2 regions of the Lysinibacillus sp. NPDC048646 genome follow, and region 2 is predicted to be linked to the other one. Evidence: a T-box and tRNA genes for the amino acid it is inferred to sense, from the RefSeq annotation. Region 2 holds a T-box; the other holds one or more tRNA genes.
The links. The T-box of region 2 lies ahead of tyrS (tyrosine--tRNA ligase). A T-box ahead of a tRNA ligase gene usually reads a tRNA of that ligase, here a tRNA-Tyr.
Positions count from the first base shown of each region.

Region 1: it has a tRNA-Tyr gene. The T-box ahead of tyrS (tyrosine--tRNA ligase) is inferred to sense a tRNA for this amino acid. The anticodon was not compared.

Region 1 is NZ_JBNNLZ010000026.1:9,063-24,048, forward strand. It holds gene ACQKII_RS20385 (ABC transporter ATP-binding protein) at 1-430, shown strand, start outside; tRNA gene ACQKII_RS20390 (tRNA-Glu) at 748-822, shown strand; tRNA gene ACQKII_RS20395 (tRNA-Val) at 897-972, shown strand; tRNA gene ACQKII_RS20400 (tRNA-Tyr) at 988-1,071, shown strand; tRNA gene ACQKII_RS20405 (tRNA-Gln) at 1,091-1,165, shown strand; tRNA gene ACQKII_RS20410 (tRNA-Lys) at 1,182-1,254, shown strand; gene rocF (arginase) at 1,435-2,340, shown strand; gene sigW (RNA polymerase sigma factor SigW) at 2,471-3,034, shown strand; gene ACQKII_RS20425 (anti-sigma factor family protein) at 3,048-3,671, shown strand; gene cdaA (diadenylate cyclase CdaA) at 3,821-4,657, shown strand; gene ACQKII_RS20435 (CdaR family protein) at 4,650-5,690, shown strand; gene glmM (phosphoglucosamine mutase) at 6,026-7,378, shown strand; partial or broken gene ACQKII_RS20445 (M20/M25/M40 family metallo-hydrolase) at 7,521-7,805, shown strand; gene ACQKII_RS20450 (type 1 glutamine amidotransferase domain-containing protein) at 7,877-8,395, shown strand; gene ACQKII_RS20455 (ATP-binding cassette domain-containing protein) at 8,449-8,739, shown strand; gene glmS (glutamine--fructose-6-phosphate transaminase (isomerizing)) at 9,329-11,131, shown strand; gene ACQKII_RS20465 (oligosaccharide repeat unit polymerase) at 11,593-12,873, opposite strand; gene ACQKII_RS20470 (LytR/AlgR family response regulator transcription factor) at 13,170-13,916, opposite strand; gene ACQKII_RS20475 (sensor histidine kinase) at 13,925-14,986, opposite strand, start outside.
Region 2 is NZ_JBNNLZ010000009.1:46,942-61,927, forward strand. It holds gene ACQKII_RS11870 (sensor domain-containing diguanylate cyclase) at 36-1,919, opposite strand; gene rpsD (30S ribosomal protein S4) at 2,390-2,992, shown strand; gene ACQKII_RS11880 (iron-containing alcohol dehydrogenase) at 3,619-4,824, shown strand; gene ACQKII_RS11885 (cobalamin-binding protein) at 4,953-5,762, shown strand; gene tyrS (tyrosine--tRNA ligase) at 5,819-7,087, opposite strand; T-box leader at 7,156-7,359, opposite strand; gene ACQKII_RS11895 (transglycosylase domain-containing protein) at 7,462-10,473, shown strand; gene ACQKII_RS11900 (NAD-dependent epimerase/dehydratase family protein) at 10,566-11,471, shown strand; gene ACQKII_RS11905 (acetylornithine transaminase) at 11,540-12,670, opposite strand; gene argB (acetylglutamate kinase) at 12,786-13,577, opposite strand; gene argJ (bifunctional glutamate N-acetyltransferase/amino-acid acetyltransferase ArgJ) at 13,540-14,772, opposite strand; gene argC (N-acetyl-gamma-glutamyl-phosphate reductase) at 14,845-14,986, opposite strand, start outside.

The DNA.
Region 1 (14,986 bases), on a different contig from region 2:
AAAAATATACGGCTATTTCCCGAAACTAAAAATGCTCCAATCACGTAAAGCGGGTTATTTATCGGGTGGTGAGCAGCAAATGTTGGCGATTGGGCGCGGCTTGATGGCTAAGCCAAAGCTATTATTACTCGATGAGCCGTCTTTAGGGATTGCGCCGCTGTTAGTACAAGAAATCTTCCAAAACATTAAAAAGATTAATGAAGAAGAAGGTATGACTATTCTAGTAGTTGAGCAAAATGCCAATGTTGCATTATCGATTGCACACTCCGGCTATATTATGGAAAATGGCCGCGTAGTGATGCAAGGGGATGCAGCTAGCCTATTATCCGATAATGAAATTAGTGAGCATTATTTAGGGATAGGAAAAGAAGGCAGTAAAGACTACAAAGAAGCAAAATCATATAAACGACGCCAACGTATCGTTTGGTAAGAATAGTAGCTGCTACAGTAATTTGTAGCAGCTTTTTTAGGCAATTAATGATGCGTTTAAACTAATTTATTCCAATAAAAGTGAGGTTATTTTAAATCTACTCATTCTCAATGAATCTACAACTACGATCATAGTAGGTAGAAGCTACATTTAAATTGATTGTAGATAAATGATTGAGAAGATGGTAGGATTAAGTTAGGTTTTTGAACATTTTCATAAGCAAATATTTAGTTTTAAAAAATTTTAAAAAATGCTTGCTAAGTATAAAAAAAGATGTTATTATAAATCTTGTCTTGTTGAGAACAATGTAACATGTCGGCCCCTTGGTCAAGCGGTTAAGACACCGCCCTTTCACGGCGGTAACACGGGTTCGAATCCCGTAGGGGTCACCATTTCCTTGGCGTTGTAGTAATGCAAAGGCTTAAAAAGAATAAATAAACTGTAAAGAAATTACACCTGTTTTTATGGAGGATTAGCTCAGCTGGGAGAGCATCTGCCTTACAAGCAGAGGGTCGGCGGTTCGAGCCCGTCATCCTCCACCATATAGTGTTAATTTCGGAGGGGTAGCGAAGTGGCTAAACGCGGCGGACTGTAAATCCGCTCCTTAGGGTTCGGCGGTTCGAATCCGTCCCCCTCCACCAGTTTTATTTATACAATGATTGGGGTATAGCCAAGCGGTAAGGCAACGGATTTTGATTCCGTCATGCCCTGGTTCGAATCCAGGTACCCCAGCCATTCATTTCTTATATTTGAGCCATTAGCTCAGTTGGTAGAGCATCTGACTTTTAATCAGAGGGTCGAAGGTTCGAGTCCTTCATGGCTCACTTTTCTATAGAATATATTCAAAAGTGTCACATTAACTACAGATACTAATCTCTTACTGAAAACAGTAGGAGATTTTTTTTGCCTTCTTTGACTGCATGAATATGCAAAAATGTGTTGAGTTGAGCCAAAGGCATTGTTGGCTTTACAATGGTTATACAACACAGAGGGGGTATAAAATATTGAATAAACATAGTATTTCAATCATTGGAGTGCCGACAGATTACGGACAAACACGCAGAGGAGTAGATATGGGGCCAAGTGCTATTCGTTATGCAGGTATTGTTGATCGTTTAGAAGCGATTGGTCATGAGGTACAGGATCAGGGAGATATCCGTGTTAATCATAAACAAGAAAATGCAATTATTGATAAACAACTGTTAAATTTAGAAGAAGTCGTCGATATAAGTACTACTTTGGCAAGCAGAGTATATGAAGCGGTTGAGCAGAAGAAGTTTCCACTTGTATTTGGTGGAGATCATAGCATTGCAATCGGCACGCTAGCTGGGCTTGGTGAACATTATAAAAATTTAGGTGTTATCTGGTTTGATGCACATGCAGATTTAAACACGCCAGATACAACTCCATCTGGTAATATTCATGGGATGCCGCTAGCTGTTAGTATTGGACTAGGACATGATCGACTTGTACAAATTCGTAACTATGCACCGAAAATTAAACCTGAAAATGTCATTATAATCGGAGCTCGTTCAGTAGATCCTGGAGAACGTGAACTGATTCGTCAACAAGGTATAAAAGTCTATTCAATGCACGAGGTAGATCGACTAGGTATGACTCGTGTTATGGAGGATGCTCTTTCCTATTTAAAAGAACGCAAGGTAGATGGTTTACACTTATCGCTTGATTTAGATGGCCTAGATCCGCTGTATACACCTGGGGTGGGAACGCCGGTACCTGGTGGGATGACATACCGTGAAAGTCATTTAGCGATGGAAATGTTACAGGAATCAGGTATACTTACATCCGCTGAATTTGTAGAGGTTAACCCGATATTAGATGAAAAGAACAGAACAGCAGATGTTGCAGTAGCATTAATGGGCTCATTATTTGGAGAGACCCTCGTATAATAAAATTGTCAAAAAAATGCCTATTGTCGCATCGAATAAAAATCTTTTGTTATAATTAATTAAAATGAAACTTTTCTTATCGGTGGGTCGTATAGTATAAGACAGTTGTAAAGGTGGAGAAGTTAACACAATGGATGCGTTAGTAAATAAGAGAATAAAACAAGTGCTTAAAGGCGATCAAAACGCATTTGCCGATATTGTGAGTCTCTATCAGCACAAACTGTACCAAGTATGCTACCGGATGTTAGGCAATAAACAAGAATCAGAAGACATTGCACAAGAAGCGTTTGTACGTGCCTATATGAATCTGCATACATTTGATCAAAAAAGAAAATTTTCGACATGGCTTTATCGCATAGCGACAAATCTCTGCATAGATCGTATTCGAAAAAAGAAGCCGGATTACTATTTAGATGCGGAAGTAGCTGGTACTGAAGGGCTTGATATGTATTCTCAAATTGCTGCAGATGACCAGTTACCAGAGGAACAGCTAGAGCAGATGGAGTTACAAGATCGTATTCAATATGAGATTGGACGTTTACCGGATAAATATCGTTCAGTTATAGTATTGAAATATATTGAAGAATTATCGTTACAGGAGATTAGTGAAATTTTGGATATGCCTCTTGGTACGGTGAAAACGAGAATTCACCGCGGACGTGAAGCATTACGAAAGCAATTAAACAATCTGTAGGAGGGGGAGCGTCATGAATATTTGTCCAGAGCATATTATAGACTATATGCATGATTATTTAGACGGTGACATTAGTCGTGAGCATGAGCAAGAGTTGAAACAGCATTTGCATTCATGCGGTGATTGCAAGCAATTGATGCAGGAATTAAGTGAAACGATCGCCTTTGTGAAGAGTGCTTCTCATATTACAGCACCTCCGCATTTTGAAGCTGCAGTGATGGCTCGTTTACCCAAACCTAAAAGTCGTGTGGGCATGCAAAAATGGATTCGTCGTCACCCATTATTTGTGGCGGCAGCGGTTTTTTGCCTATTTATGAGTGCTACTTTACTTGGAAGTTTCATGGATGACCAACATTTTTCTGTCACGAAACAGCCGAATCTAGTTGTTGAAGGGCAAACGGTCATCGTACCGAAAGGTGAAGTTGTCAAAGGGGATATCGTTGTAAAAAATGGTGATTTAATTGTTGAGGGGCAAGTAGATGGCAATGTTACTGTTATTAATGGGCAGTACATGGCATCCTCGGCAGTTGTGACAGGTCAAATTGAAGAAATTGACCAAGCGTTTGAATGGCTATGGTATACCATTAAAAATTCATTCAAAGACGCCATGGCATTTGAAGATAAAGAAACTAAATAACACTCTATACGTCCTACATGATAGTGCACGTGAGAGGCTGAGAAGTCTACTCTTTTGAGTAGACTTTTTATTTGAAAAAAGTTACATTTAATAAGAATGTGCTATACTTAAATGTGTATGGATTCGCAATGAAAAGTGGGGGATGCCACGTGCAAATTATCGAACAATTCACGGATTTGACGCCAGTGAACATTGTTATTAACTTCATAGATGTACTGCTCGTTTGGTACGTTGTTTATAAAATCTTAACCCTCATTAAAGGTACGAAGGCTGTCCAATTATTAAAAGGCATTTTCGTCATTATTATTGCGCGCATGGCAACGGACTTTTTAGGGTTAGAAACATTAGGTTGGATGCTAAAACAGGTGATCGAGTTCGGTTTCTTGGCGATTATTATCATCTTCCAACCTGAAATTCGACGTGGACTTGAACAGATTGGACGAGGAAAGCTATTCCAACGTTCAACGAGCCAAGTAGAAGAAGAGCAGACAAGACTTATTGAGGCTATGAAGAAATCCGTTAGTTATATGGCAAAACGTCGTATTGGGGCGTTGATTTCTATTGAAAAAGAAACAGGTCTGAATGAATATATTGAAACGGGAATAGGCTTGAATGCTGAAATTTCATCTGAACTACTCATCAATATTTTTATACCGAATACACCACTTCACGATGGAGCGGTAATTATGCAAAAGGATAAGGTAACGGCAGCGGCCTGTTATTTACCTCTTTCTGAAAGCCCGTTTATTTCAAAAGAACTTGGAACACGACACCGTGCGGCACTTGGCTTAAGTGAAGTGACAGACGCCATTACGATTGTCGTATCGGAAGAAACAGGAGCCATTAGTATTACATTAAACGGTAATCTACATCGCAATCTTTCTCTAGAGGAATTCGAAACTCTATTACGTAGAATGTGGTTCGGATCAGTACAAGAATCGAATACAGCCTCTAAGTTGACTTGGAGGGGGAAAAAGAATGGATAAAATGATGGATAGCCCTTGGGTATTACGAATTATCGCACTTTTTCTAGCCTGTTTACTGTTTTTCTCCGTTCGTACAGAGTTATCTTCAACAAATAAAACGATAACGAATGAACAGGTGGAAGTGATTCGTGATGTACCTGTAGATGTTTATTATGATGATGAAAGCCTAATTGTGACGGGTATACCAAAAACGGTTAATGTCACAATTAAGGGTCCAATGCCACTTGTTATACAAACAAAAGCGATAAAGGACTTCTCAATATTTGTAGACTTAAACCATTTATTAATAGGTGAGCATAAAGTAGAGCTGCAATACGAAAATATTTCTGATAAGCTGCAAGTTACATTAGACCCAGCGACAATCGATGTGAATATCGAGGAAAAAGTCACACAGGAATTCCGTGTTGATCCGGAGATGAACAACCGTTTAATTGATGAAGGCTATATATTAAAGGGCATGACTGCAAACCCAGCAACAGTATTTGTCACAGGGGCAAAAAGTGCCATTGAGAGCATCAGCTATGTAAAAGCGACAGTAACTGGTGAGCAGGGCTTAAATCAACCTTTCTCACAAGAAGCGGCAGTGAAAGTTTTGGATCGAGATTTAAATAAATTAGATGTGACTATTGAACCAGACAGCGTTAAGGTACAAGTGGATATTGGAGAATACAGCAAAGAACTACCTGTTACGATGAATGAAACAGGTAAAGTACAGGATGGTATAACAATCGATAAATTATCGCTGGATACGACAGCGTTGAGAGTATATGGTAAAAAATCGATTATTGATGTCTTGGCTGAAATTTTGGTAGATGTCGACCTGTCAAAAATTACTGAATCAAAAACATATGAATTTGATGTGAAATTACCAGAAGGTGTGACAAAAATATCTGAATCAAAAGTAAAAGTTAAAGCAGATATTACGAAGGTGGAAGAGGAATCGAAGGAAACTACTACTAATCCAAATCCAAATCCAAATCCAAATCCTGAAGAAACTGAACCTGATACAATTACAGAAGATATTGATTCTTAAACAATAACTGACTATAATTTTATTTTGACTCAGTGGCAAACTTAAGAAACAATACCTTGTTGGCTGAAACCTCTAGGAGATGCCGTGGATACAAACCTAGACACATTGTTTATTTGTCCGAAATGCGAAAAAGTATGTTAAGCATGATAAAGAAACGATATAGCAAAGGTTCTATGCACGAGAGCGTCAGGTACAATTCGTAGGGGTGTAATTAATAGTTACTAACAAATGAACGAAAATAGACTTTTCCAAAAGTAAGCAGACGAGCCGTCCAATTGTCTACAAGAGACAAGCGTGATTTAGGTCGTCTTGCATTGAAGGAGAGAACAATTAGAATGGGTAAATATTTTGGAACAGATGGCGTCCGTGGCGTCGCGAATAGTGAATTAACACCGGAATTTGCATTTAAACTAGGTCGCGTAGGTGGCTATGTTTTAACGAAAGATGCAACGGAACGTCCAAAGGTATTAATTGGTCGTGACACACGTATTTCAGGTGAAATGCTTGAAGGTGCACTTGTCGCTGGTCTTCTTTCGATTGGCGTAGAGGTGATGCGTCTTGGTGTTATTTCAACACCAGGTGTCGCTTATCTTACTCGAATTATGAGTGCAGATGCAGGCGTCATGATTTCAGCTTCACATAACCCAGTTGCCGACAATGGCATAAAATTCTTCGGTCCTGATGGCTTCAAGCTAACAGATGCGCAAGAAGCCGAAATCGAAGCAATTCTTGATGCAGAAGTGGATACATTGCCACGTCCAATCGGGGCAGATTTGGGCTCTGTAAGTGACTACTTCGAAGGTGGGCAAAAATACATTCAATACTTGAAACAAACAGTAGATGAAGAATTCGATGGCATTCTTGTGGCATTAGACTGTGCGCATGGTGCAACATCTTCTCTTGCAACCCATTTATTTGCGGATTTAGAAGCAGACATTTCAACAATGGGTGCTTCACCAACGGGCTTAAATATTAATGAAGGCGTTGGCTCAACGCATCCAGAGGGCTTAGCTGCATTTGTTGAGGAAAAGGGTGCAGATGTTGGATTAGCCTTTGATGGAGATGGTGACCGTTTAATCGCAGTCGATGAAAACGGTAAAATCGTGGATGGTGACCAAATTATGTTCATCATCGGTAAACATTTGAATGCAGTAGGTCGCCTGAAAAAGCAAACAATTGTGTCAACAGTTATGAGTAATATGGGCTTCTATAAAGCAGTTGGGGAAAATGGTATGCAAAGTGTACAAACAGCTGTAGGTGACCGCTATGTCGTGGAAGAAATGCGTGCTAATGATTACAACTTAGGTGGCGAACAATCTGGCCATATTGTTTTCCTGGACTTCAATACAACTGGTGATGGCTTGTTAACGGGTATTCAACTCGTGAATATTATGAAAGCTACAGGTAAAAAACTTTCTGAGCTTGCATCTGAAATGACAATTTTCCCACAACGTTTAGTAAATGTACGTGTAACAGACAAGCATGCTGTAACGGAAAATGCTAAGGTTGCTGCCGTTATTGCTGAAGTCGAGGCTGAAATGGCTGGCAATGGTCGAATTTTAGTACGTCCTTCTGGTACAGAACCACTTGTTCGTGTAATGGTGGAAGCTGCTACAGAAGCAGATTGCGAGCGTTATGTAGAGCGCATTGCAGATGTTGTACGCGCTGAAATGGGTCTAACTGAATAAACATACATGTAAACTCGGTTTTCTTCTAACAAGATAGAAAGCCGAGTTTTTAGTTTGCAATTTTAAGTACGCTACCTGTTGGCAACTGGTAATAGGAGTTCTAAAATATACCAAACAGATGTACAAGTCATAACCCCATTTTTTTCGATGGTTTGATTATTTACCAGTCGTGAACAATGCAAGTGTTTTTGAAGATGTTGCAAAGGAGGCTGCTGAAATAGTAGTAGAGGCTAAACAAAGTTCTGGTGGTGAAGATTTCGCTTACTACCAGACGTTAAAACCAGGCTTCTTTGTTTGGATGGGTACGAGTGGTACAGAGGAATGGCATCACCCAGGCTTTATATTAAATGAAGAAGCCTTACTAGTGGCGGCAAACTATTTTAGTAATTTAGCGATAAAAGTTTTGCAGCAGCTAGCTACTGAATAATTAACATGTTTACTTTGCATAGCTAGGGGAATAAATAAAGTATCCTATTATGTAAGGAGTGTTTGATTGAAATGGCTAAGATTGCAACATTAATTACTGATATGTTCGAAGATAGTGAGTGGACAAGCCCCAAAAAGGCATTAGAAGAGGCTGGTCATGAGCTTACAACGATTGACACGAAAGCAGGAAAAGTAGTGAAAGGAAAGCACGGTGAAAGCGTAACAATTGCAAAAGGAATCGATGAAGTCGAGGCTTCTGAGTTTGATGCGTTATTTATTCCGGGTGGCTTTTCTCCAGATATATTACGTGCAGATGACCGTGTAGTAGCTTTTGTGAAGGACTTTATGGATGCCATGAAGCCTACCTTTGCGATTTGTCATGGTCCGCAGTTGCTCATTACAGCTAAAACATTAAAAGGTAGAGATGCGACAGGTTATCAATCTATTCTCGTCGATCTTGAAAATGCTGGTGCTACGGTGCATGACGAGGAAGTATTTGTTTGCCAAAAGCAACTTGTAACAAGTCGAACACCCGAGGATTTACCAGCTTTTAATCGAGAGATTGTCAAGTTGTTACATGAAGTCGTATAATTATTTCGAAAGTTACTATCTAATCAGGTAGTAACTTTTTTTCTAGCGTAAAAATGCAAAAATGGAATAATTCCAACTATACATTTAATGAGGGGGGGATTTTGGGCTTAGTAGGGGAATCAGGTTCAGGTAAATCTACTACGAGCCGGACAATTTTAGGCTTGAATAAGCAGGCGAAGGGCGCCATTCCAATTGCTGAGCCTTTAATTGAGAAAAATTGCCAACTAGCTTTATATGATGCAGCAAATTTAGCAAAGTTATTGGTTGAAGACGCTTCTTGGCATGAAATTGTAGAAGACCATTTCGTATATTATCAAGAGGAAGAGGTTGCTACATATCGGTAAAAAAACACTTAATATTGCGCGGGAAATAACGGTTCATTATTGCAAATGAGCCATTATTTTTATGGGAAATAAAGTAATTGCTCTTTGAAACAGCGGATCTATTTGACTAATGAACTACTTTTAAGTATGATGGAAATGCTATTGGAACGGAACAGCTGTTGCGTTACATATAATAGCTTAATATGCTGAGGAGGATAGGAAAGAAGCATAAAACGGAAAACAATTATAGCGCCTGAGCTGAAGAAATTGGACGGTTACATCTTCAGCAGACGAGGTGGAGGTTTATCGAAAATTCGGCGGATGCCTCCCAATCGACATACCCGATTGTCATTTTTCATTTTGAAAGCATTTGAGTGATTGAATGTACAGAAAATGGAGAAGGTATAGTTAAAGCAATAGATAAATAGGAAAACCCCACATATCGAAGCGGAGCACTATTCAGATGGCTGAATAGTACGAGAACGTGCGCGTATTTGTATGCTTATTTTGTCAAAAATTAAGTAAAACATTTACGTCCACTAAAAAATTCGATAGGTTGAGGTCTAGTTTGTCATTGCACTAAATTGACAATAGCGGAGGAGTATAAATTATGTGTGGAATTGTAGGATATATTGGTGAAACAGATGCAAAGGAAATCTTATTAAAAGGTTTAGAGAAACTAGAATATCGTGGTTATGACTCAGCAGGTATTGCTGTACGCAATGAAGAGGGCGTTACAATCTTCAAGGAAAAAGGACGTATTGCAGACTTACGTGAAGCAGTGGACGAGGATGTAGCAGCGAAAATCGGTATTGGTCATACTCGTTGGGCAACACATGGTGTACCTAACCGTTTAAATGCCCACCCTCATCAAAGTACATCAGGTCGTTTTACGCTTGTACATAACGGCGTAATTGAAAACTATCATTTATTACAAAAGACATATTTAAAAGGTATACCGATGAAATCTGATACAGATACAGAGGTTATCGTACAATTAGTCGAGTTATTTGTGAAAGATGGACTGCAAACAGCTGAAGCATTCCGTAAAACATTATCTCTATTACACGGCTCTTACGCACTTGCGCTACTAGATGCAGAAGCGGCTGACACAATTTTTGTAGCGAAAAACAAATCACCACTTCTTGTAGGTGTGGGCGAGGACTTCAATGTGGTTGCATCAGATGCAATGGCCATGCTACAAGTCACGGATCAGTACGTAGAATTACATGATAAAGAAGTCGTGATTGTACACAAAGAAAGCGTTCAAATTACGAAACTAGATGGTACTGTAGTAGAGCGTGCACCATATACAGCAGAGCTTGATATGAGTGATATTGAAAAAGGTACGTATCCTCACTACATGTTAAAAGAAATGGATGAGCAACCAACTGTTATCCGTAAAATTATTCAAGCATATGAAAGTGAAACTGGCGACTTAACAATTGATGCAGCTATTTTACATGCATTACAAGACGCAGACCGCTTATATATTATTGCAGCCGGCACTAGTTACCATGCAGGTTTAATCGGTAAACAATACTTCGAAAAAATGGCAGGTATCCCAGTAGAAGTTCACATTTCAAGTGAATTTGGCTACAATATGCCATTACTTTCTGAAAAACCATTGTTTATCTTCATTACCCAATCAGGTGAAACAGCTGACAGCCGTCAAGTGCTTGTGAAAATTAAAGAGCTTGGCTACCCAACATTAACAATTACAAACGTAACAGGCTCAACATTGTCACGTGAAGCCGACCATACTTTATTACTACACGCAGGCCCAGAAATAGCTGTAGCTTCAACAAAAGCGTACGTAGCACAGGTAGCTGTACTTGCTGTAGCAGCATATGTAACTGCCAAGGCGAATGGCCAAGGATTAGAATTTGATTTAAAACAAGAGCTTGCGATTGCGGCAAACGGTATCCAAACAATTATTGATTCAAAAGATGTACTTGAGGATATTGCAGAAGATTACTTAAAAATTGCCCGTAATGCTTTCTTCATCGGCCGTAACATAGACTTCTGTGTTAGTCTTGAAGGTGCTTTGAAACTAAAAGAAATCTCCTATATCCAAGCGGAAGGTTTCGCAGGTGGCGAGCTAAAACACGGTACGATTGCTTTGATTGAAGAAGGTACGCCAGTGTTTGCCCTTGTGACGCAAGAAGCGGTAGCGTTAAACATTCGTGGGAATGTCAAAGAGGTAGCTGCACGTGGCGCATATCCATGTATTATTGCAATGGCAGGGGTAGACGAAGATGGCGACCGTTTAGTAATTCCACCAGTAAATGAATTATTAACACCGCTAGTATCTGTAGTGCCATTACAATTAATTAGCTATTATGCAGCTTTACACCGTCGCTGTGACGTTGATAAACCACGTAACTTAGCTAAATCAGTGACTGTAGAATAAGATTTCAGAGATTAAATAAGTCATTTGTTAGAACACAACTTAATTGTATCCTACACAACTTAAACATACCCGATACAACTAAGTTGTACCTCAAACAACTTAGTTGCACCCTAGTGTGTTTAAGTTATTTGCTAATTTATGTATGATAATAAAGTTGTTTGATTTAATGCTTAAAAAGCTAGTACCTTCCTATATTGTATAAAGGAAGACACTTTTAAATTATAGCTGTTTTCTAAAAGATTATAGCTGTTCAAACATTAAGACAGAGTTAATCTACAAACTTTTGTAGATTAACTCTCTTTTTTTGTTTTTAAATTTTGCAAATCGAATATTTAACTAAAAACCCTCGTTACTTTAAGTGATTTATTTACAAAATTATTCAACTAAATTAAATTACCATAACTTTTGAAGTTCATTAATAAAAAATTGGGCCATCCTATTTTAGGACAGCCCATTGTACTTTAATATTGAAGCTTTCGCTTATTAGTTTTAATGCTGGACGATGCAATAATGACAAAGCCAAGCATTAATATAAAGATTAAATCGAGTAGCCCCGTATGCATAGACACTGTAAACACTGTAATTACAAACGCGTAAGCTACAGTATGGAAGCTACGAATGCCAGCTTGCCTTACTTTGTTATAGATTAATGATATTAGTACACCATACAACAAGAAGCCGATGGCCACTAATAAATAGCCACCATCAAGGAACAGCTGACCAATAAATGTTGGTGTCGTCGTTCTTGATGGGCGTGTAATGTATTTACCTTTCTCAATACTTATAGAGTTTACAACCTCGGTTACCTTCTTACGTGGCGAGGTTTGTTGTCCAGGCAATACGGTATTAAAAATACCACGGTGAATTTCACCCTTCAAGTAATCTTCCTCCTGTGTATACTCTATAATGGTACTTAACACGATATGACCTGTTACACTTTCCTGATTTATTGCACGTATCCACTTCGGTGTTAAATTTACCTTTTGCTCAGCGGTTAATAGCTTTGCTTTTTCCTCAACTGTCAATTCAACATCTGGTTGGTCACGTGAATTTGACTCCTTCGATAAATCTTCTGTAAGGACACGTATGAAGCCGAACATCGAAAATACTACCGCAATAACGAATAATGCAGATAGGAACCAAGTCAATTTCACTTGTTTTACAACATAGTGGACAATAATGATACCAGTAAATAGCATAATGATTAGTGGCGTACGATAAGCCATTAATAAAAATAAGAACATTACAACAGCTAAAATTGAACCATAGACGAATGCTTTTTTCCACGTCATTTTCTCTTCTAAAATCATTTTATAAGAAAGTAATAATAAAACTCCGAACCATAATAATTGACTAAAAAAGTTTAGCTTTGGATCAAGATTTCGACGATTCGATTCATCAGAAATACCTAAGCCACCATCAAATATCAACTTTAAAAAGCAAACTAATCCAATCATTGTTAATAGTACAATGAATTGAATCACATATTTCCCCAAGAAAGACAAACCGAATGATGGAATCGTCCATTGTAGTTTGTCAATAATATACACACCTATGTAATAACATACAAGCGCTAAAATAACAACCGGCCAAATCGACTCGCTTAATTTAAATTGGTCGAACCGATGGAAATCAAATAAACTTGTAAAAAAATAAAGTACAAATATAAAAGGTAAAAAGAAGTATGGTGAAAAAGTTTCAATTTTATTGACCTTTGTAAAAAACTGTTTCAGTTTATTCATAAATTTAATACATCTAATTAGATGCTATTGCCCTCCCTTAGGTTGAACTAGTGGTGATTCAGCACATTCTCGTCCATTTAATTTTCATTACATATATATGAATTCAATTATAACATACGGATTAAGCTCCAAAAACATATTGTAAAAAAATCTATATTTTCCTTTTTTAATGTCATTATACTAGTATGGATTCCCTCCAGATTACTTCCAGTAGAGTAATTATTTTATTGTTTTTTCCTCAAGGAGCAATTCAAAAAATGATTTAGCAGTCTTAATTGATTTGAAAAAAAGATATACTAAATTCTACATAAATTTTCAGTCATTTTATTTTGGATAATTCTTAATGCTCTAATAGATACTGGGCATTCTGTTCCGTTTGCCATTTCGATAGTCCTACTCTTTTTGTTAATTTGGACAACATGTTGAATATTGATAATATAACTTTTATGGCATCTAAAAAAAATTGGATTAATTTGCTCAATGTTTTTTAATTTTTCATAAAATTCATATACTCCATTCTGTTCATATAAACGGACTTTATGGATATTTTCGGATGTTTCAAAGTAATAAATATTTTCGTATGGAATATTTTTTATTAATTCACCCATCTTTATTTGAAATAAATTCATGGTTTTGGTCTGTCCTAATTGGTTATATCGTTGTATAGAACTTTCAAAAGCGCCAATTAATGAATCTGAAAAACCTGGGTCCACTTGTTTCACAATATAATCTAATGCGGCTACTTTATATTTAAATGTAAGTCTTAGTGCTTCTGAATAATTCGTAACAAATATGATACTCGCAAGAACATCTTGTTTTCTTATTTTAGCCGCTAGTTCAAGTCCATTGCTTCCTATCCCTAGGTCAATATCTAAAAAGTAACAATCTATTTTGTTGTTATTCATAAATTTCAAAACTTCTTCTGCATTGGAAGCAACTAATACAATTTCAACACTCGGATGATTAATCATTGAATAATTTTTTAATTTTGTAAAAATAACCTTTTGTTGCTGTGGATTATCTTCACAAATAACAATTTTCATAATACACCTCATTTTTCATTAATTTCAATTATTTGTGTAAAAGTACCGCTGCTAACATTTGTGTTAAGCATTATATTGGGATAGCTATTGATAATTCGTTTAGCGGTATTTAACCCCTTTCCACGATCATTCTTTTTGGTTGAAAATCCATCGTTAAATAACTGGTCTATTGGGACTGAATGATCATCAAAGGTATTTTCAATTATAAAAATTAAAGAATTAGACAAACCCTTAAAGAGTGCTACATTGATTTCTTTAGACTGTTGGCATGAACTGCTTGCCTCGATAGCATTATCAAAAAAAATTCCAATAATTCTTGCTAAGTCAACTATATTCATATCAAATTCATCAATAACATCTGGAATTTCAATGTTAAATATAATATCTTGTTTTTCAGCTTGAAATAGCTTTGTTAAAATCAAACCTTTTATCCCTGTGACCTGCAATTTGGATAAACTTGCTAAATTTTTATTCCTTTTTAATGTATCTTCTTCCGCTGTCAAGATATGTTCTTTAAAATAAACCTTTAAACCTTTAAAGTCGTTTAATTCTATATATCCTTGCATAGTAAATAAGATATTCGCGTAATCATGACGAAACTTTTGCATATCATTATTAATTAATTCAAGTGAATGCATATAGTTATTAAATTGCTTTGTTTCGAACTCAATTTCACGGCATTTATTTTCTTTTTTTAGGTTGATAACCGTTAAGATCAAAATTAATAAAAGAATAGCGAAATAGGTAATTTGAATATAAATATTAAATTTTAAAATAGAAGTTTGAGAAAAATAATCCGTTAAAAAAATATTGATATAAAATGTCGACATTGTCATTATGGATATGAAAAAAGTGAATAAAAGAACAGATTTAACTTCACCAATTAATTTATAAATGGTTTGAGTTGAGATTTTATAGATGATGATGAATACAATAAATAAAGCTGAAAAGATAATATAGTGTTCCAATAATCGAGAAAAACTATCAATAGTGATAAATTGTGCTATATTGTCAGAAAGTATTCCAATAATCAATACGAAGCAGATATGTATTAAGACAAGAAAAGTTTT
Region 2 (14,986 bases):
CATATCATTTCGGGGCAAATCTATATTTCATTCTTTTAGGCATTGGTTTGGAGGTAACGATCATGAATACAAAAACGATTTTTCCCACTGTTTTTTGCTTCGTACAAAGCTGTATCAGCATGTAGGAAAACCGATTGAAATGCTGGTTGATAATTTTGATCCCATGTAATGAGCCCTGCTGAAATTGTTACTTGTGGATCTGTGGCGTCTGGAATCATTGTAACTATGGTCGTGGTCAGTTCGAATGATTCTTTTTCATCAATATTTGGCACATAGACTGACATTTCCTCTCCACCCCAACGCGCACAAATACCCCGAGTACCAATCGTTTCATTTAACTTCATCGCAATTTGCACGAGAATCTTATCGCCAATTTGATGACCGTAGGTATCGTTGATGCGCTTAAAATTATCAATATCAATAAGTAAAAACATACCTGATTGATCTTTCTTTAGGGATTTTTCTACATACTGATCTAAATAACTTCTTGCATAAAGCTTTGTTAAATGGTCTCTATCTACCATTTCCTGTAGCTGATTTCGTAAAATGGAGTTTGCAATCGCTAAAGACGAGTGATGGATTAAAGACTGCATTAACTTAAAGCTATCAAATGAAAAGAAATACGGCTCTTTGTGTAGTACGATACTAAAACCGTTTATTTTCTCCTCCATTAAAATTGGAATCGCCATAATCGAACGATATTCTATTTTATTAGGCGTTAATCGGTTAAAGTCGGCAATGAATAACGGATCATTCGTATGTTCAAAATGTTGTTCAACATGTTTAATATACGTTTTACCCTCTTCCGATTTAAATAAAGTTGTACTGGCATCCGTCACTTCAAAGGTATCATCATTTTTAAAAGCAAAACAAACTTCCATTGGTTGAAAAGATTTCATTAATTGTTTCTGTAGGAAAAGCAACATTTCATGAATGTCTATCCGCATATTTAAACGATGCGATGTCTCATTAATAAGTTGCAAGTCGCTTACGAGGCGATGCGATTGATGATATAATTTTGCATTTTCTAGTGCATTTCCTGATGCTTGCGCGAGCATTCGTACAAAGTCCTTTTCAGTCGTTGAGAAAAGATAAGTTGGTGGCGCACTTACTTGCAAAATACCGTAAATAGCTTGTCTTCCTTTTATTGGTGCATTTAATAAACGACAATTTAAGTCACTTGCCAATTCAGTTGTCAAGTCTCCTGAGACAAAAGCTTCAATAGTAGTTGGTCTTTCAGATAAATAATCAAAAAGTTTAATATCGATGGTCGTATGGCGGTCTTGATCATTCGATAGTATAAGTTCAACATTAAATTCTGGGAAATTATCCCTAATATTTTTTAGAACATTTTCTAAAATTAAATCTATGTCCATTGTTGAATGAAATAAATCTGTCATATTATACAATTTTCTATATTGGTCTTCATTCGATTTCACTTCTAAATTTTCACGCAAAATCTGCAAAACCTTCATAAGCGTTTCTACACATTCTTCACCGTAATCAGAAGCCATAAAATTCGTCCAAGCATCTGTTGCTTCCACAAGTAATACTCCAAGGAGATCTTTGCCCTCCGGTTGGAAAAGGACCATATCTGTCATCATGTTATAGGCTTCTTTTTCTTTCAATATATAAGGTAGCTTGACTATTTTTTGTTGATAAAAGCTAGTTTCAATCATCGGCCATGACACAGCATTTAGTTTTGTTTCTATTGTTAACGTAGCTAATTCTTCTACAGGTATTAAACTATTACTTTCATAGCTGAGAAAAGCAGCATTTACAATTTTCAAGTGCTTCTTTAGACACTGCTTTAATGAATCAAAATACTCATTAAAACTGGTCAGTTCTCCATTCGAACTCACCCAAAAGCTCAAAACATCTGATTTTATATATTTTAGCGTTTGTAAATGGTCTGTCATGAAATCACCTTTTCTATATAACGTACAAATCAATTACTATTAACTTATGATATATTATACATAATTTGTGTCATTTTGACTATGTTATTCTGTTTTACTTTTATATTTTACATTTACTACCGTATCTTTAACTATTTCGAAATAGTGAGAAATGTATAAAAAGGAATTTCCTACTATTGTCCCTTTTCAAAAATAGCTATACTAATAATTGACGTCTATGAAATAAGCAGTTACAATGAAGTTTGTGTAAAATAAACGCAGCAGTGGTATAAGCTTAATATTGTATTTTATTCCTCTATTTTAAAGAGTATTACTTAACCATTACTCTCTTACTTGAAAATAGATGGTGTATTGCGTAACCTAATGGCTGCATAGGCGAAAATACATGAAAATAAAATGCGTATAAGAATGGGTACTACTGGTTTTTGTTTTACAACAAAAAAACCAAATTTAAAGGAGGAGACAACAATATGTCTCGTTATACAGGTCCATCTTGGAAATTATCACGTCGTCTTGGTATCTCATTAAGCGGTACTGGTAAAGAAATCGAAAAACGCCCTTACGCACCAGGTCAACACGGCCCGAACCAACGTAAAAAATTATCAGAATACGGTTTACAATTACAAGAGAAACAAAAACTTCGTCATATGTATGGTATGACTGAACGTCAATTCCGTACTGTATTTGACCGCGCTGGTAAAATGAAAGGTGTTCACGGTGAAAACTTCATGATCCTTCTTGAAACTCGCCTTGACAACTTAGTTTACCGCTTAGGTTTAGCTCGCACTCGTCGTGGAGCTCGTCAATTAGTAAACCACGGTCACGTTATGGTAGACGGTAAACGCGTTGATATTCCATCATACAGCGTTAAACCAGGTCAATCGATTTCTCTTCGTGAAAAATCTCAAAACCTATCTGTAGTTGGCGAAGCGATCGAAGTAAATAACTTCGTACCTGACTACTTAGCTTTTGATGCAGACAAAAAAGAAGGTACATTCACTCGCCTTCCAGAACGTTCTGAACTATCTGCTGAAATCAACGAAGCATTCATCGTAGAGTTCTACTCTCGATAAGAGAATCTTTTCGTTAATTGTAAAAATAAAAAACCTACAAACCATGGTATATCAATGGTTTGTAGGTTTTTTTATTTTATATCATCTCTTTGAGGGCTTCCTGATTTTTAACAGACTACGAAGCTTGTGACTGGTATTTAAACCCTATTTCAATTTGCACTCATTAGAGCAAAAGATTTCTGGGGACAATGCAATAATCTATGCATTCCCTACAGTACATTCAATTTTTAGAGAAAACTAATTTACCTAAAAGGTCGTTTTTTTTACATTAAAATAGCAATTCCCTACTTTTTAATCAACATAATCACTACCTATATATTTAATACTAAATATCACTTTTTTACTATTCAACCAGTCTCTAAAATAGAACGAATTTCCAAAATATATATATTACTTTCACAAGAAAGTATTTTCCAAACTATATATACATCAACAATCCTACATAATTAAAGCTTCCACCCTACCATAAATTTATTTAACATTTTTGTAAGATAATAACACGTTAAATATTAACATTTTTAATAAAAATACGAGTTGAATTTTTACAAAAAATAGAATAACATGAATTTCGGAAGGTGGTTCGCCATCATTCAAGCAATAACAATTATTTTAAAGGGGTTGGAAATATGTCAGACGTTCTAAAGCAATTTGTAATGCCGAAAACAAACTTATTTGGACCTGGAGCAATTCAAGAAGTTGGTAAACGCTTAAATGATTTAGAAGTGAAAAAGACATTGATCGTAACAGATGAGGGCTTACACAAATTAGGTCTCTCAGAACAAATTGCTAACATCATTACAGCTGCTGGAATCGATGTTGCAATTTTCCCGAAAGCAGAACCAAATCCAACAGATCAAAACATTGAAGACGGTATCGCAGTATATCATGCTGAGAACTGTGATTCGATAGTATCACTTGGTGGCGGTAGTGCACATGATGCAGCGAAAGGTATCGGAATTATTGCTTCGAATGGTGGACGCATTCATGATTATGAAGGCGTTGACAAATCAGAAAACCCATTAGTGCCATTAATCGCTATTAACACGACAGCTGGTACAGCAAGCGAAATGACACGCTTTACGATTATTACAGATACGGCTCGTAAAGTGAAGATGGCGATCGTTGACAAGCACGTAACACCGCTTGTATCGATTAACGATCCAGAGTTAATGATAGGCTTACCGCCAGCTCTAACAGCTGCAACTGGTTTGGATGCGTTAGCACACGCAATCGAATCATTTGTATCGACAGATGCAACACCAATTACAGATGCTTGTGGTGAAAAGGTACTTCAGCTAGTTCCTGAATACTTACCACGTGCATATGCAAACGGCGCAGATTTAGAAGCACGGGAGCAAATGGTATACGCACAATTTTTAGCAGGTATGGCGTTCAATAATGCGTCACTTGGCTATGTACATGCAATTGCTCACCAATTGGGTGGTTTCTATAATCTTCCACACGGTGTATGTAACGCGATTTTACTACCTCATGTTTGTCGCTTCAACTTAACGGCACGTACAGAGCGTTTTGCAAGAATTGCAGAATTACTAGGACAAAATGTAGAGGGCTTATGCAAGCGTGATGCTGCTGAAAAAGCAATTACTGCCATTGAAAGCTTATCGAAAGACTTAAATATCCCTAGTGGCTTCCGTGAATTAGGCGCGAAGGATGAGGATATTGAAACTTTAGCGAAAAATGCCATGCTAGACGTGTGTGCTGCAACAAACCCACGTAAAGCAACATTAGAAGACATTAAGCAAATTATTACAAATGCAATGGGACCTGTAGTGAAAACAGCAGAGCCGCTTGAAGCTGTTGCACTTTCATAAAATATAAAGAAATGGCGTGTCTCATATTTTGAGGCACGTCTTTTTCTATGAGACAATGAAAACCCAATCATTGTATACAAGGGCTACACCAGCTATACTTTTCTTAAAAGTAAAGGGGGGAAATAAATATGCGTTTAATCTCAATTTGTCCTAGTAATACCGAACTCGTCGCCTATTTAGGTTTGACAGATCAGCTTGTCGGTGTCGATGATTTTTCTGATTGGCCTGCAGCTGTAAATGTACTGCCCAAGCTAGGTCCTGATTTATCAATTAACATAAAGGCATTAGAAGCATTGCAGCCCGATCTTGTACTTGCTTCCTTGAGTGTGCCGGGTATGGAGAAGAATATAGAGGCATTACAAGCAAGAAATATTCCCCATCTTGTCTTTAACGCTAATTCTCTACAAGAGATTGCACATGATCTCCTAACACTTGGTGTAGCCTGTGGTGTTAAGGACCGTGCAAAACAAATTGCTGAAGATTACTTGAACTTTATTGAACAACTTCGTACGATTGCGCAAACAATTCAGGAAAAGCCAACGCTGTATTGGGAATGGTGGCCAAATCCTATTTTTACTCCCGGAAAAATAAATTGGCTCACAGAAATTAGTGCCATCGCAGGAGGCTATAATCTATTTCAAGATGTGGCGTTAGCAAGCGTGCAAACTGACTGGACTGACGTAGTACGACGGAATCCAGATTATATTATGATGGCTTGGGTAGGTGTTGCATTTGAGCGCATTCAGCCAACCAATTTATTGAAGCGTCCACAAGCTCATGAGCTACATGCTGTCCAGTTGAAACAACTCCATGTAATGGAGGAATGGCTTTACTGCCGTCCGTCTCCTCGTTTAGTAGAGGGAGCATACAAGCTAGCGAAACTACTTCATCCCGAAAGTTACCAGCATCTAAATCTTCCTAGCTTTTTAAAATGCTAAAAGGACAACATCCCTCCAATCTACTCGGGGGATGTTGTCCTTTGCAAGTCTAAATTCTAAACAAATTTTACCATATGATATTTTTTCTTACCACGACGGACAATGCTAAACGCGTCTTCTAAACGATCTTTTGCATCGATACTATATTCTAAGTCAGTCACCTTTTCACCATTTACACTAATTGCACCATTTGTAACATCTTCACGCGCTTGACGTTTTGATGATGAAATACCAGCTTCAACTAGTAAGTCCACGATGTTTTTATCCTCTTTTGCCATTTCAATAGAAGGAACATCTTTAAAGGCATCCTTCATTTCTCCAGCTGAAAGTGTTTTTAAATCACCTGAGAATAATGCAGCGGTAATACGAAGTGCTTGGTCTAATGCAGCTTGACCGTGAATTAAGCGAGTCATTTCTTCTGCTAACGTTTTTTGCGCTTTCCGTAGATGTGGCTCTTCTTCAACAGCTATAGCTAATGCTTCGATTTCTTCACGTGTTAGGAACGTAAAGATTTTTAAGTATTTTATAACATCTGCATCCGCTGCGTTAATCCAGAATTGGTAGAATTCGTATGGAGAAGTTTTTGTACCATCTAACCAGACAGCACCACCAGCCGTTTTACCAAATTTTGTGCCATCTGCTTTTGTTACTAATGGAATTGTGAAACCGAATGCTTTTGTTTCTTCTTCATGCGTTTTACGAATCACTTCAAGACCTGTTGTAATATTACCCCACTGGTCAGAACCTCCGATTTGAATACGGCAGTTGTAGTTATTGTATAAGTGATTGTAATCAATCCCTTGAATTAATGTGTAGGCAAATTCAGTAAATGAAATCCCTGTATCAAGGCGTGACGCGATTGTATCCTTAGCTAACATGTAGTTGACATTGATTAATTTTCCGTAGTCACGTAAAAATTCGATTGTATCAATCTTGCTAATCCAATTATGGTTGTTCACTAGTTGTGCACCATTTCCATCTTCAGCAAAATCAAAAATACGTTCTAATTGACCACGAATGCCTTGCACGTTTTTATCGATTTGCTCAACAGTTTGCAATTGACGCTCTTCAGAACGACCAGATGGATCTCCAATCATCCCCGTTGCTCCACCAACAAGTAAAATTGGACGATGACCAGCTTTTTGGAAACGACGCAGTGTCAATAATGGTACGATGTGGCCGATGTGCATAGAATCAGCCGTTGGGTCTACACCACAGTACAAAGAAACAGATTGTTCCTCTAATAGCTTTGCCATACCTTCAGCATCTGTCTGTTGGTAGAGTAGACCGCGCCATTCTAAATCTTGTAATAAGTCGTTTGTCATTGTTCTTCCTCCTAATTTGTATTCTCGCGTGCAGAAACAAAAAAGTCCCTACACGCAAATTAATTGCATGCAGGGACGTTAATAACTAACGCGGTACCACCCAGCTTGAAGATGTCATCCATCTTCCTCTTCATTCAATCGCCTTTATCGCAGGCGCGCACGTCTAAGCTCCAAGCACGTAATTCATCTCTACACTATGACCAGCTTTCACCAACCGCTGGCTCTCTATACAGGGAATATAGACACTACTGCAAACTCTTCATCACTAGAAAACTATAAGCACTATTCTATACGATTCTTTTTCAATGTCAATAACTATGTTCGAGTCAATTCAATATATGCTATAATAGACAAGATTTTAGGAGGTCGATACCTTGAAAGATTGGATTGAGAAAATCAATGCAAAGATCGATGAGTTACTCGAACAAAAATGGATGAAGACATTACGTATTTCAGGCAGTGTTACCTGGAACTTATTTTTACTATTTTTAGTCTTTGCATTGGTAGGCACTGTATTTGTCGGTTCAGTTGGCGCCGGCTATTTCGCCTCACTTGTAAAAGAAGAACCACTACGCTCAAACAAAGAATTACGCGAGCATATTTTCAACTATGAGGAAACAAGTGAAATTTATTTTGCCAACGATATTTATATTGGGAAATTACGCACGGACTTAGATCGTCGTGAAACGTCACTAAGCGCTGTGGCACCAGATGTTATTAATGCCGTACTAGCAACAGAAGATGAATATTTCCGCGAACATAACGGCATTGTTCCTAAAGCTGTAATCCGTGGTCTACTACAGGACGTGACAAATTCCGCAACGCAAACAGGTGGCTCTACATTAACACAGCAGCTTATTAAAAACCAAGTGTTAACAAATGAAGTATCCTATGAACGTAAAGCAAAAGAAATCCTACTCGCTATGCGTTTAGAGCATTTTATGACAAAGGAAGAAATTTTAGAAGCCTATTTAAATATTATTCCGTATGGTCGTAATGCCTCAGGTCGTAATATTGCAGGGATTGAAACAGCAGCTAATGGTATTTTCGGTGTAAATGCGAAAGATCTAACACTTCCGCAAGCCGCATACATTGCTGGTATTCCGCAAGCTCCTTATGCCTATACGCCGTTTACGAATACAGGTGTACTAAAAAGTGAAGAGGCTCTTAAGCCCGGTATTGATCGTATGAAAACGGTTCTTTACCGCATGAAAGAAGCAGGCTATATTGACGGTGCGCAGTACAAAGAAGCACTAAAATATGATATTACGGCAGACTTCCGTTCACCAGAAGTAGCGCCAGAAGATCGCTACCCTTGGTTAACATATGAGCTTGAAAATCGTGCGAAAGAAATTATAGCTGAAAAGCTAGCTAAAGAAGATGGCGTTGACCCTGAACGCTTGAAATCAGAAAAAAAATTAAACGAGAAGTATACGATTTTAGCAGACCGTGACGTCCGTTCAAAGGGCTATCGTATTTATTCAACTATTAACAAAGATATGTACGATGCGATGCAACAAGCCGCTGATAACTTTAAATACTATGGCCATACCTATACAGGTAAAGGCAAAGATCCTGTAACAGGGGAAGAAATAGATATTCAAATGCCTGTACAGGTGGGAAGTATCTTAATCGAAAATAACACAGGCCGCATTTTAAGCTTCCTAGGTGGTCGAGATTTTAAAACTACTGAGTTAAATCATGCGACGCAAGCTTTTCGACCAAATGGTTCAACGATGAAGCCATTACTTGTCTATGCACCAGCAGTAGAATACGGTGTAATTGGTGCAGGTAGCCCGCTAGTAGACGTAAAATTCTCAATCGGCTCTTGGAGTCCCAATAACTATATTACTAGTGATGAGCGTGGACTTATTCCTGCACGTGAAGCATTAGCTGATTCACAAAACTTATCAGCATTACGTTTATATAATGACATCATTAATAGACGTCCTGCTGAGTATTTAGCAAAAATGGGCTTCACAAAGCTACAGCCTGAAGACTATACAAACCTTTCAACGGGTATTGGAGCTTTAGAAGTGGGAACGACTGTTGAAGAAAATACAAATGCGTTTGCAACCTTTGCAAATGGCGGTCAATTCATTGACTCCTATATGATTGAAAAAATTGAAGATTTAGATGGCAATATCATTTATCAGCATGAAGTTGAACCTGTACAAGTATTTAGCCCTGAAACATCGTATATTGTAACAGACATGATGCGTGATGTTTTAACAAAGGGAACAGGAACAACAGCAAGAAATACCCTGAAGTTCTCTTCTGATTTCGCTGCCAAAACTGGTACTTCACAAGAGTACAAAGATGTTTGGTTTGTTGGCTATAACCCGAATGTATCACTCGGCGTATGGATGGGCTATGATAAGCAACGTTCATTATATGCATTTAATAATACGTATTTGCAACCAAGTGTCCGTATTAACAAGCTATGGGGAACTTTAATGAATGCTATGTACGATGTGGATCCAAAATTGATTGATGCCCCTACGAACTTTAAGGCACCAAAGAATGTTGTGACCGCTTCATTCTGTGGTATTTCTGGCTTAGCACCTTCTGCGGCATGTTCAAATGCTGGACTAGTACGCTCGGATTTATTTAATGCGAAAGTATTTTTACCATCACAGCCAGATGATAGCTTAGCATCATCAAGTGTAGTAACGATTAAAGGAAAAACGTACAATGCACATCCAAATACTCCATCCGAGTTTGTAAAATCAGGTGGTGCTGGTATTAATCAAGCCTTTATTAAACGTATGTTAGGCAGACTAGGTGGTAACCCTGGAAGCTTACTTCCTAAAAATTCATCGTTGTCGAACTCGTCCGTATCAGCGGTTGATTTCCCAGCAGATGGAAGCCCACCAGCAACTGTAACAGCAGCGATTAATGGCAACACCCTATCTTGGTCTGGCTCTTCCACCGATGTTGTCGGCTATCGTATATATAACGTGACAAATGGTGGTAATACCCTAGTCAATTCAGTACTCGAAGCGACACAAAGTATGTCAGTCGCAAGTGGACAAGCTTATGTAATTGTTGCTGTCGATATTACAGGTTTGACCTCTGCAAAATCGAATGTCGTTTCTACCGGCGGCAGCGAAAGCGAACCTGATCCGGAAGAAAATCAAGAGCAAACACCTACTCCACCTACAAATGGAAATGAAGGTTCGGGTAATGAAAATGGTTCGAACAACAGCAATGGTTCTGGGAATAATGGCAATGGCTCTGACCCTAACAACGGAAATGGCAATGGCAGTTCAGATGGCTCCAACAATGGCAACGGCAATGAATCTAATGGATCTAACAATGGCAATGGCTCCAATGGAGAAAATAACGGTGGCGCCACACCACCTCCTGAAAATCCAAGCCAATAATAATCAGGCTTACTACATTCAAATTTGAATTGTAGTGAGCCTGTTTTTTTGTCATGATAGAGAAGACAACTAAACGAAGGGATGGTTAAAGTATGAAAATTTTAATTTTAGGGGGCACACGTTTTTTTGGCAGAAAATTAGTGGAGCTTTGCCTTCAAAATAACCATGACGTGACAATATTAACACGTGGTCTAAGTGGGAATCCTTTTGGATCTCATGTAAAGCAACTGATTGCTGATCGAGATGATGAAAATTCATTAGCTCAAGCACTTTCTAGTACGACATGGGATATTGTCTACGATAATATTTGTTATTCCCCAAAAGAAGCACAAAAAATTGTACAAATTTTAGAAGGTAAAACAAAGAAGCTTATATTTACCTCAACACTTTCTACTTATGAAGCAGATGGTATTGTAAAAACAGAAGCAGATTTTAATCCGTATGATTATGAAATTCGTATGGGTGATCGAGAAGATTTCACTTATGGTGAAGGTAAACGCCAAGCGGAGGCGGTCCTATTTAAAGAAGCTCCATTCCCAGTTGTGGCAGTGCGTTTCCCCATCGTTGTTGGCGAACAAGACTATACACGCCGTTTACACTTTCACGTAGAGCGTATAGTAAATGAGCAGCCAATTACGTTCACAAATGTGGATGCAAAAATGAGTTTTATTACCGATGATGAAGCTGCTGCATTTTTATATTTTGCAGGTATATCTACGATAGAAGGACCATTCAATGCTACAGCAAGTGGTGCTATTTCATTAAAAGATTTACTTAGACTTATTGAAGATGAAAGTGGCAAATATGCGAAAGTTTCACTGTTTGGAGGAGATGCAGATTCACAGTCTCCATATGCTATTCCAGCAGATTGGTATATGTCGAATGCCAAGGCAGCAGCTGCAGGCTTTTCATTTAGCCAGCTAAACGATTGGCTGCCTAAGCTAGTTAACACATTAGTAAAAGAGCAACAAAAATCAATACTGCCTCAACAGCATTAATTACTGTTTTTGAAAAAGTAAGTATGCAGGAAAAGGCGTCCAACCTGTTCCAAGATTGAACGCCTTTTTTATAGTAATATCGTTTTTAAAATCGCTACTGCTTCATCAATCTCCGCTTCTGAGACTGTAAGCGGCGGAAGAAGCCGGATAACGTTCGGCCCTGCTCCTACTAAGAGTAAACCCTTTTCCTCAGCTTCTGTAATATACGATGCTACCTCAGTGTCGCCACAACTAATGCCAAGCAATAAGCCCTGCCCTTGCACCGTATATGTAGTTGGTAAATTGGTTTTCAACTGTTCTACAAAATATGAGGATACATCTTGCACATTTTGTAAAAAGGACTTTGTAAAAACGTGATTAAGCACTGTTTCTGCAACACTCATTGCTAGTGGATTACCACCGAATGTTGTCCCATGTGTACCTGGTCCAAATGTATCATAGAGCTCAGCCGTTCCGAGCATTCCACCAATTGGGAAGCCACCACCTAAGCCTTTTGCTAATGTTACGATATTTGGTTTCAACACAGTCTGCTCATAAGCAAAGCGTGTCCCTGTACGTCCGATACCCGTTTGAACCTCATCAATAATCAGAAGAATACCCTTTTCCTCACATGCTCTTGCAATTGCCGCTGCAAATTCAGCTGATACGCTGTTAACGCCACCTTCTCCTTGAATCATTTCTAGCATAATTGCTGCAACTGAATCATCAACCGTTGCTTCGAGCGCATCGACATCATTAAAAGGTAAAATCGTAAATTTATCTACAAGTGGTCCAAATCCATTATGTACCTTCCCTTGTCCCGTTGCAGACATTGCTCCAAATGTGCGCCCATGAAACGACTTTTCAAATGTAATGATATGGTTTTTCCCAGTATGCTTACGTGCAAGCTTAATGGCAGCTTCATTTGCTTCAGCACCGCTATTACAGAAAAACGCATATGAAAAATGCGTATCTGCCACTAGTTTTTTCGCAACCGTTTCCTGCCCAGGTATTTCAAATAAATTAGAAATATGCCATAATTTCTCGCTTTGTTCGTGCACCGCCTTGACAATCGCAGGATGTGCATGCCCAAGACTTACAACAGCAATCCCACTTGTAAAATCTAAATATTTTTTTCCATTAGCATCTTCAACAACGGTTCCTTGCCCTTTGACGATTTGTGCACGACGTTTGCCGTAATTTCCAAATAAAGCACTCATTTTATCAGCTCCTCCTATCGATTACACCTCGGCGTAATGTGTCCTGATGTTTATCGAGCTACAGCGATAAACATCTTAAAAATCTGTGACACCCTGTCGAATACCTAACTCACCATTATAAAAAAGATAGACTTTTACTGGCTGAAGTTAAAATAGTCGTACCTAGTAAGGTATCGCCAACAATTTGTACGGACGGGATACCTGCATCTAGACAATCAATCGCCCCTTGCACCTTAGGAATCATTCCACCGTAAATATGGCCTTCCTCAATCCATTGTGCTATTAGGGAAGGTGTTACCTCTGTTTGGTATTCATCTTCAATACGAATACCTGCTACATCTGTGACAAGTAACAGGCTATCTGCTTTAACTGCAAGTGCGATTTCACTTGCAACTGTATCGCCATTAATATTAAGTGCCTGCCCATCTTCATCAGCCCCCACACAAGCAATAACAGGTACAATACCCGCATTCATTAACGCTTCTAAAAGTGCTGTATTCACCGACTGAATTTCACCGACAAACCCGTAAACATCTTTGTCTAAAAAATCCGCTACAATCAATTGATTATCAAAGCCGTTTAAGCCAACTGCTACAATACCTGCAGTTGTTAATTCATGGACTAGTGCAGGATTCACCTTACCGATTAACGTTGACTGTACAATATCAATCGCTGCCTCACTCGTTACACGGATGCCATTTAATGCATGAGATCCTACGCCACGTGCTGCAAGTTCGCGATTAATGGCAGGACCGCCACCATGCGTGATGATAAGCTCTACATCGCTATCTTGTAGCTTTTTAAAATTTTCAAAAAACGCTGCATTCAAGCCTTCCAGTGTACTTCCACCAAGCTTAATGACCATGCGCTTACGAGCGGTATGATGCATTGATTTGAACATAGTCATAAGTTAAATCACATCCCCATGCATGCCCCTTGCCTTCGCCAACACCAAGTGACACATAAATTTTTACTTCATGCATTTTCAAAATTTGAATTAACTCATCTTCTGAGAAAGGAATTGGCTCACCGTTTTCGACCATAGTTGCCCCACCAATTTGAATCGTAATTTTATCAGGGTCCACTGTTGCACCACTGTAGCCAACCGCTGCAATAATACGACCCCAGTTTGCATCACAACCAAATACTGCCGTTTTCACAAGCGGTGAACCAACAACTGTCTTTGCAATCTTACGCGCTTCCTCATCAGAAAATGCACCCTCAACTTCAACTTCGATTAGCTTCGTTGCACCCTCGCCATCTTTTGCAATCATCTTCGCTAAGTCTTGCGCAACTGTCTTTAATGTAAAATAGAAGTTTTGCCAATCCGGATGAGCCGTTGTTAAAGATTCGTTGCCTGCTAAGCCATTCGCCATCACTACTACCGTATCATTTGTAGATGTATCCCCATCCACTGTAATAGCATTAAACGTAAGGTTTGTTACATCAGACAACGCAGCCTGTAATACATCTGATTCAATATTCGCATCTGTCGTAATAAAGCCAAGCATCGTTGCCATGTTTGGCTCAATCATTCCTGAGCCCTTTGCTACACCAGCAATAATGACCTCCTTACCATCAACTATTGTGCTATAGCTCGTATTTTTCATGACGGTATCAGTTGTCATAATTGCCTGCGCAAAATCGATTGCACTTTCAAGATTATCTTGTGGCTCTAATTGAGCGATACCATTCTCAATAGGCGCCATGTTCATCATTTCGCCGATAACACCAGTTGAGCAAACGCCAACTAGATTTGCCTCAATCCCTAACTTCTCAGCTGTTAATACTTGCATTGTTTGTGCATCCTGCAAGCCTTGCTTACCTGTACAAGCATTTGCATTCCCAGAGTTCACGATCATCGCCTGAATTTTTTGTGTAATGTAGACTACCTCTTTTGTTACTTTCAACGGTGCAGCCTGTATTGCATTTGTTGTAAATACTCCCGCTACACTTGCCGGTACGTCACTCACTAAAACCGCTAAATCCTTTTTCTTATGCTTTAGTCCGCAATGCATCCCTGCTGCTTTAAAGCCCTTAGGTGATAAGATATTTTTACTTGATAATTTTTTCATGATATTTGTTGATGCTGTTAATGTCATAATGGAATTCCTCCTTAGGTTGTATGAAATATGAGATTACAGAAGCACACAGACTTCTGTATGCTATTACATTTAAATAAAGAACGGCACAACATCTAGTCCAGTCGTTTGCGGTAAGTCAAACTGAACGTTCATATTTTGAATTGCTTGGCCTGCTGCCCCCTTGACTAAATTGTCAATTACGCCAACTATCGTGGCACGATTTGTACGACTA